One region of the Lysinibacillus sp. CNPSo 3705 genome, then DNA from elsewhere that is predicted to be linked to it. Evidence: a T-box and tRNA genes for the amino acid it is inferred to sense, from the RefSeq annotation. Region 1 holds a T-box; the other holds one or more tRNA genes.

The links. A T-box is a leader RNA that pairs with one kind of tRNA and senses whether it is charged. The one in region 1 lies ahead of argS (arginine--tRNA ligase), so its partner is inferred to be a tRNA-Arg.
Region 2: it has a tRNA-Arg gene. The T-box ahead of argS (arginine--tRNA ligase) is inferred to sense a tRNA for this amino acid. The anticodon was not compared.

Annotation. Positions count from the first base shown of each region.
Region 1 covers NZ_JAQZSD010000029.1:45,775-49,201, reverse strand. Annotated here, with positions in the region: gene PVA17_RS13655 (helix-turn-helix transcriptional regulator) at 1-44, opposite strand, end outside; gene PVA17_RS13650 (sigma-70 family RNA polymerase sigma factor) at 25-576, opposite strand; gene PVA17_RS13645 (hypothetical protein) at 778-1,587, shown strand; T-box leader at 1,893-2,113, shown strand; gene argS (arginine--tRNA ligase) at 2,148-3,427, shown strand, end outside.
Region 2 covers NZ_JAQZSD010000033.1:42,186-45,612, forward strand. Annotated here, with positions in the region: gene PVA17_RS14995 (hypothetical protein) at 1-512, shown strand, start outside; gene PVA17_RS15000 (hypothetical protein) at 494-673, shown strand; gene clpP (ATP-dependent Clp endopeptidase proteolytic subunit ClpP) at 726-1,307, opposite strand; tRNA gene PVA17_RS15010 (tRNA-Arg) at 2,165-2,239, shown strand; gene PVA17_RS15015 (spore coat protein) at 2,673-3,287, opposite strand.

The DNA of each region.
Region 1 (3,427 bases):
TTAAATTGGTTTTTCATAGCTTGTTTAAAACGTGTTTCCGTCAAATGGATTCCCTCCTAACGCTTTTTGTAACAAGGAACGTGCCTTACGAAGTCTTGTTTTCACCGTATTGTTATTCAATGATAAAAGGCTAGAAATTTCCTGGATCGAATAGTCCTCAAAATAATAAAAATAAATAAGTTCACGATACTTAACGGGGAGTGCCATTACTAAGTCAAATAACGCCTCGTCCTCACTATTTTTCACAACTTGCTCAAGCAAATCGCTCGTTTCTAACGTTTCCTCTAACACATTCGTTTCGATAACATCGACGTTTTTCTTGTACCAGCTCTTTATATAGTCCTTTGAATGATTAATAGCAATGCGCCATAACCAAGTTTTCAAACTGGCATGCCCCTGATATGTTGAGAGAGTCTTATAGCACTTGATAAAAATCTCTTGCGTCAAATCTTCAGCAAGAGCAGTATCATGTACATATGTATAAACAAGCTGCAGAATCGCTTGGCCATAATTGGACATTAACTCCTCAATCACCTGATCTCGTGATAAACCGCTTGCTGTTATTGTTTCCTCCATATCGTACCTCCTTACGTGTTCATTTATTAGACGATTGCCAAATAATACTGGTTTTACTTTTATTATATAAAAAGAAGTGTAAATGTGTTGTGAGTACTCGTAAGCTAAATAACCTTTAGGAAGAGTTCTAGCAGGTAAGGATGAGGGGTACATTAAATAGTAGGGCGAAATAGCAACTTTATAGTAGAAAGGGAGGGGATCTTGAAGAGACTTACATTAATTTTGATAATTACCGTAATGATTTGCATTGTCTTTAGTAAAAAAATATTTTCAATTGATGATCATATTCCCTCAGAATCTAAACTTTATATCAATGTGTTTGATCCTAAAAGTTTGAAGTTTACATTCTATCATTTTGATCAGAGTCAAAATAAAAGTAAAGTACTATTTAGTAAGGAAACGACGGATTTTACTGCTTTCGCTTATTCTGAACGTACTAATATATTGTATTTTGCTGATGGCATTTCAGATCATACAATACAATTATTTGAAAATGACCTAAACACGAATCAAATGAAACAATTAACCACTGTATTTCATAACGTTGACTTTATCCAAATAGACAAAGCGCAAAGAATTATCTTTATGAGAGTGCTATTAAGAGATGAACTTAAAAATTTTCATATGGCTACCTATAATCTTGATACGCAGAAAATACAAATATGGGACGAAGACAACAAGGATAGCAGTGTTTTAGATTTTAATTATAACCCGAACAATAATCAATTAATTGTGGTTTCTTTCTCCGAGGACGAAGATCAGAAAAAACTTGACGAGGTTAATAAAAATCAAACGAAATTACAACCGACCAAATACAGTTTAGATATTTATGATATGGAAGGACAAAAAAAGAAACATATAGCCGATGTAGAAAGATTTATTAGTGGCGCATCATTGGCACCAGATGCTAACTCTGTAATTATCAGCTATGATGAAGCTATAGACAGTCCTATTTCGCATGTTGTTGAAATAGATATCAAAACAAAAAAAAGTAAAGCACTTACTAGATAGTAGTAATATTTATTCAAAAATTCGCTCTGTTAAATTCGATGAAAAAAAAGAAGGGTTTTATTTCTTATCTAGTTTTATTGATGAAAAAAAGGGTTATAGTATTTTGGAAATACCTAAGGAGAGCGTACTCTCGTACTATGACATCAAGAAAAATAAGGTGCGAAATGTTTGGCGAGCTAAAAAAAGTGTTATTGTTAATTATTCAGCAGAACATTTTTAAGGTAAACATACATTTACTTCTTGATATTTCCGAAAAGACTGTTGACAATAATTAGTAGCTCGTGTAGAATATTTTGAAATTACAGTCAAATTCGATGAAAAAGAGAGTAGTTTATGGAGCTACTGGAAAGCGAATTAGGGATGGTGTGAGCCTAATGCAGCAGCCATAAATGAAACGCACTTTGGAGAAGGTTCTCGAATGAGTAGTAGAGAATATCGGGGAGTCACCTCGTTAACAATGGAAAGTGGTCATATTTATATGGCAACTAGAGTGGTACCACGGGATAACTATGCTCTCGTCTCTATATTTAGAGATGGGGGCTTTTTTTATTGAGAGGAGAATGAATATGCATACACAAATTGCGAAAAGTATCGCTGTGGCATTAAATAATGAGTTATCTGTTAATGACATTCAAGATCTACTAGAAAGACCGAAAAATTTGGGCTTAGGAGATGTAGCATTCCCGTGCTTTACACTGGCAAAAAAATTAAGAAAATCTCCAAACAGTATCGCATCCGACATAAAACACAATTTAAGCTGTAATTTAATACAAGAAGTTCAAGTAGTAGGTGGCTATGTCAATATATTTTACCATCAGCCAACGATTACACATCAAGTACTTTGCCAAATAGTAAAAGAAGAAAATTTATACGGGACTCATCAGGAGTCAAAAGGGAATGTAGTTTTAGACTTTTCTTCCCCAAATATAGCGAAGCCTTTTTCCATGGGCCATTTACGCTCAACAGTGATCGGGAATGCTTTGGCGAATATTGCTGAGAAAAATGGCTATCAAGCAATTCGTATAAATCATATAGGTGACTGGGGTACACAGTTTGGTAAGTTAATCGTTGCCTATCGAAAATGGGGCGATCAAAAAATAATTGAAGCTGCTCCAATAGAGGAACTGTTAAAAATATATATAAAGTTCCACGAAGAAGCGGAGCAAGATGTAACACTCAATGAACAGGGGCGTGCCGCATTTAAAGCATTAGAAGATGGTGATGGAGAGGCTTTAGCTCTTTGGCAATGGTTTAGAGATGCATCACTCGAAGAATTCAAAACCATTTATCAATTGCTTGGGATAAACTTTGATTCTTTCGCTGGGGAAGCGTTCTACAATGACAAAATGACTGCTGTTGTTAAAGAATTGAAAGAAAAAGATCTACTTGTGCAATCAGATGGTGCGTATGTCGTTGAAATAGACAATATGCCTCCATGCTTAATCACTAAAACAGACGGTGCTACGCTCTATGCTACACGTGATTTAGCAGCTGCTTTTTATCGTAAACAACAATATGATCCTAAAAAAATATTTTATGTTGTAGGGAACGAACAATCTCTTCATTTTAAACAACTATTTAACGTAATTGAGAAGATGGGATACGATTGGGCAAAAGACTTACAGCATGTATCTTTTGGGATGATTCTAAAAGACGGTAAAAAAATGTCGACGCGTAAAGGAAAGATTGTTCTATTAGTAGAAGTACTAAAAGAAGCGATAGCTACGGCGAAGCGAAATATTGAGGAAAAAAATCCAAATCTAGTGGATAAAGAGAACATTGCACGTCAGGTTGGTGTAGGAGCGGTTATTTTTAATGATTTAAAGAATGATCGTCTTCA
Region 2 (3,427 bases), on a different contig from region 1:
TGCGACGGAAAGAAGAGCCGAAGCGACGGAAAGAAGAGCCGAAGCGACGGAAAGAAGAGCCGAAGCGACGGAAAGAAGAGTCAGATCGACGGAAGAAGACGCTGCGACGGAAAGAGGAGTCAGAGCGACGGAAAGAAAGTTCGAAGCGACGGAAAGAAGAGTCAGAGCGACGGAAAGAAGACGCTGCGACGGAAAGAAAGGCTGAAGCGACGGAAAGAAGAGTCAGAGCGACGGAAAGAAAGGGCGAAGCGAAGGAAAGAAGACGCTGCGACGGAAAGAGGAGTCAGAGCGACGGAAAGAAAGGCCGAAGCGACGGAAAGAGGATTCAGAGCGACGGAAAGAAAGGCCGAAGCGACGGAAAGAAGAGTCAGAGCGAAGGAAAGAAGACGCTGCGACGGAATGAAGAATCAGAGCGACGGAAAGAAAGGTTGAAGCGAAGGAAAGAAGAGTCAGAGCGACGGAAAGAAGAGTCAGATCGACGGAAGAAGACGCTGTGGCGGAAAGAAGGCTGAAGCAACGGAAAGAAGAGTCAGAGCGACGGAAAGAAAGGTCGAAGCGACGGAAAGAAGGGTCGGAGCGACGGAAAGAAGGGTCGGAGCGACGGAAAGAAAGGTCGAAGCGACGGAAAGAAGACGCTGCGACGGAAAGAAGTCCATCAAACCAATACAGTTAATGTCGAACAAAAAAAGACATCCCAGAAATAATCTGGGATGCCATTAACTTTTTTATTTACGTTCCATAATTTGGTCGATTAGGCCGTATTCTTTTGCACGCTCAGCTGTCATGAAGTTATCGCGGTCTGTATCTCTTGCAATGACTTCAAGTGGTTGACCAGTGCGTTCCGATAAAATTCCATTTAATTTTTCACGTAAGAATAAAATACGTTTTGCAGCGATTTCGATTTCAGTTGCCTGACCTTGTGCACCGCCAAGAGGTTGGTGAATCATTACTTCAGCATTTGGTAATGCGAATCGTTTACCAGGTTCACCAGCAGCAAGTAGGAAAGCACCCATAGATGCTGCCATTCCGATACAAATTGTTTGTACTTGTGGCTTGATAATTTGCATTGTGTCATAAATTGCCATACCAGCAGTGATAGATCCACCTGGTGAGTTAATGTAAAGGAAAATATCTTTGTCTGGATCTTCTGCTTGTAGGAATAGAAGTTGAGCAACAATTGAGTTAGCAACGTTGTCATCAATTGCACTTCCTAATAGGATGATACGATCTTTTAGTAGTCGTGAATAGATGTCATAAGCACGTTCACCACGACTTGTTTGTTCAATAACTGTAGGAATTAAATTCATGTTAAATCCTCCTTAAAAAACTAAATTCGAATACTTTTGCTGAAAACTTCCTTGGTAATTCAGCTGTATCCTTATCATACACATTATAGTCAGGGAAGGTCAAATATTAACCCTGTTAAAGTAAAATAAATTAAATCAATTTTGCCTTAGCGTATTTATAGTGCTGCCTCGCTTTCGCCACAGAAACCATTTGCCGCCGCCGCCTCGCTTTGGCCACAAAAACATTGGATGCAATAGCCTCACCCTCGCTCAGAAACCATAGGATGCTACCGCTTCGCTTTCGCAACAGAAACCATTGGATGCGCCGCTTCACTTTGGCAACAAAAACATAGGATGCAAATGCCTCGTCCCCGCTCAGAAACCATAGGATGCTACCGCTTCGCTTTCGCTCAAAAAACATTGGATGCAATCGCTTTGCTTTTCGCCACAAAAAACTTGGATGCAATCACATCGCCCTCGCCTAGAAACCATTAAATCTTACCGCCTCGCTGTGCTACAAAAAACATTTCCCATTACCGCCTCGTTCCACGCAAATAAGGAAGTACCGCAAACGCTTTGCTCTCACGTAAATAGATACTGTCTCCAAAATTTAAAGGGTATCAGCATAATTCACAATCTGTGATATCCGTCTGTAGGTTATCTTTTTTTCGTAGGTTTTTGATACTTATTGGATGAAGATAAAAAAAGTTAAAATGTTTTGCATTCTATAGTTGAAATATGGGCAATAGGTTTGTATAATTGATAAGGTCACATAAGTTAAAGTACAGTACACTATTTTGCAGGTATGCTTCACATGAGGGTTATCTACATCATGCTTTTCTAAAGCCTAGGGTGAGTACTTTTTTTTTTGTTTAATTGCCCTCGTGGTGTAATGGATAACACGTAAGATTCCGGTTCTTGCACTGGGGGTTCGATTCCCTCCGAGGGCGCCATTTTACTGATTATTTGATTTACTTTTATAACTCAATTCTCCTAATAAGTAGTTTAGCAGCCTGCTTAGTGGGGAAAAGAGAAGGGAATATAATGGAAATATTGCCTAATAGGCATTATTCCCGTATATGTTCCTTTCAAACCTTCAAAAAAGCAACAACTCCAAATTATTTTTAGTGAACATACTGTACGTGAAGACTAGTTATACTAGTCGAAAAAAAGAATCCTATCTGAGGGGATTCTTTTTTTTTACAAATAGTCTAAAAATAGCACCAGGATGAATGGCAAAACATTCACTCCAGGTGCTATTTTTAGTTATTCGATAGGTGATCGGCTTGACTTGGCGAATCCATGAACGAAAAGCATTAAAACATTAAACAAGAGCAGCCCCTGGGTGATAGTGACCACAGGTGGGGCTGCTCTTGTTTTTTTAAATTAATGAAGGGGATTTGTTGTAGTGCTGTATGCATTAAGCATTGTTTGCATATCTTGTTGAGAAAATTGAGGTACTTGATAGTAGCCATGCATATTTTGGTATATAGATAATTCGTATGCCATTTCAATGCAGTTGGGAATACTATCGGCAATAACGCGACGAACAACAGGGTTTGTAGTTTCTGTTGCTGCTGCAGTCATACCTTTTGCCACACCTTTTTGAGCGCCAAGTAAGAAGCCAGAAATACATTCATCGCTGAGCTCATTTGCATTTTGCATTGGCTTTTTAGGTTGGCCAGGAGTTAATCCATATTTAAAATTATTTCCTGTCTCCATTTGATAGCGACCTGTAGGAACAGATGGATCATGACCTGTGTTATAAGATTCCACAATTGTGTTATACATACCTAATGTGAAATTATATTGGCGATCCAAAATACTAAGTAACTCTGTGTCCTTAACATGTGGACGTAAAACAATGGATTGATTCATACAAGCAATGATTGCACCGATTGTTTCATGTAAGTCCATTTGCTCATGTCCACCATGATTTAGGCTTTGTTGTTGATTAAACGATGTTTGGTTTGATGATTCGTTTTGAAACGATTGTGTCAAAAAAAGCGCCTCCTAAATATCATAGTTTGTTACAGTATTAAGTATGGCACGTTAGAGAAATTTCATACGGTATTAATGTATTTGCATATATGTAGAATAGGGATGTTTTTTTTGCTGCACATTAATGGTAAGAAAAAAGA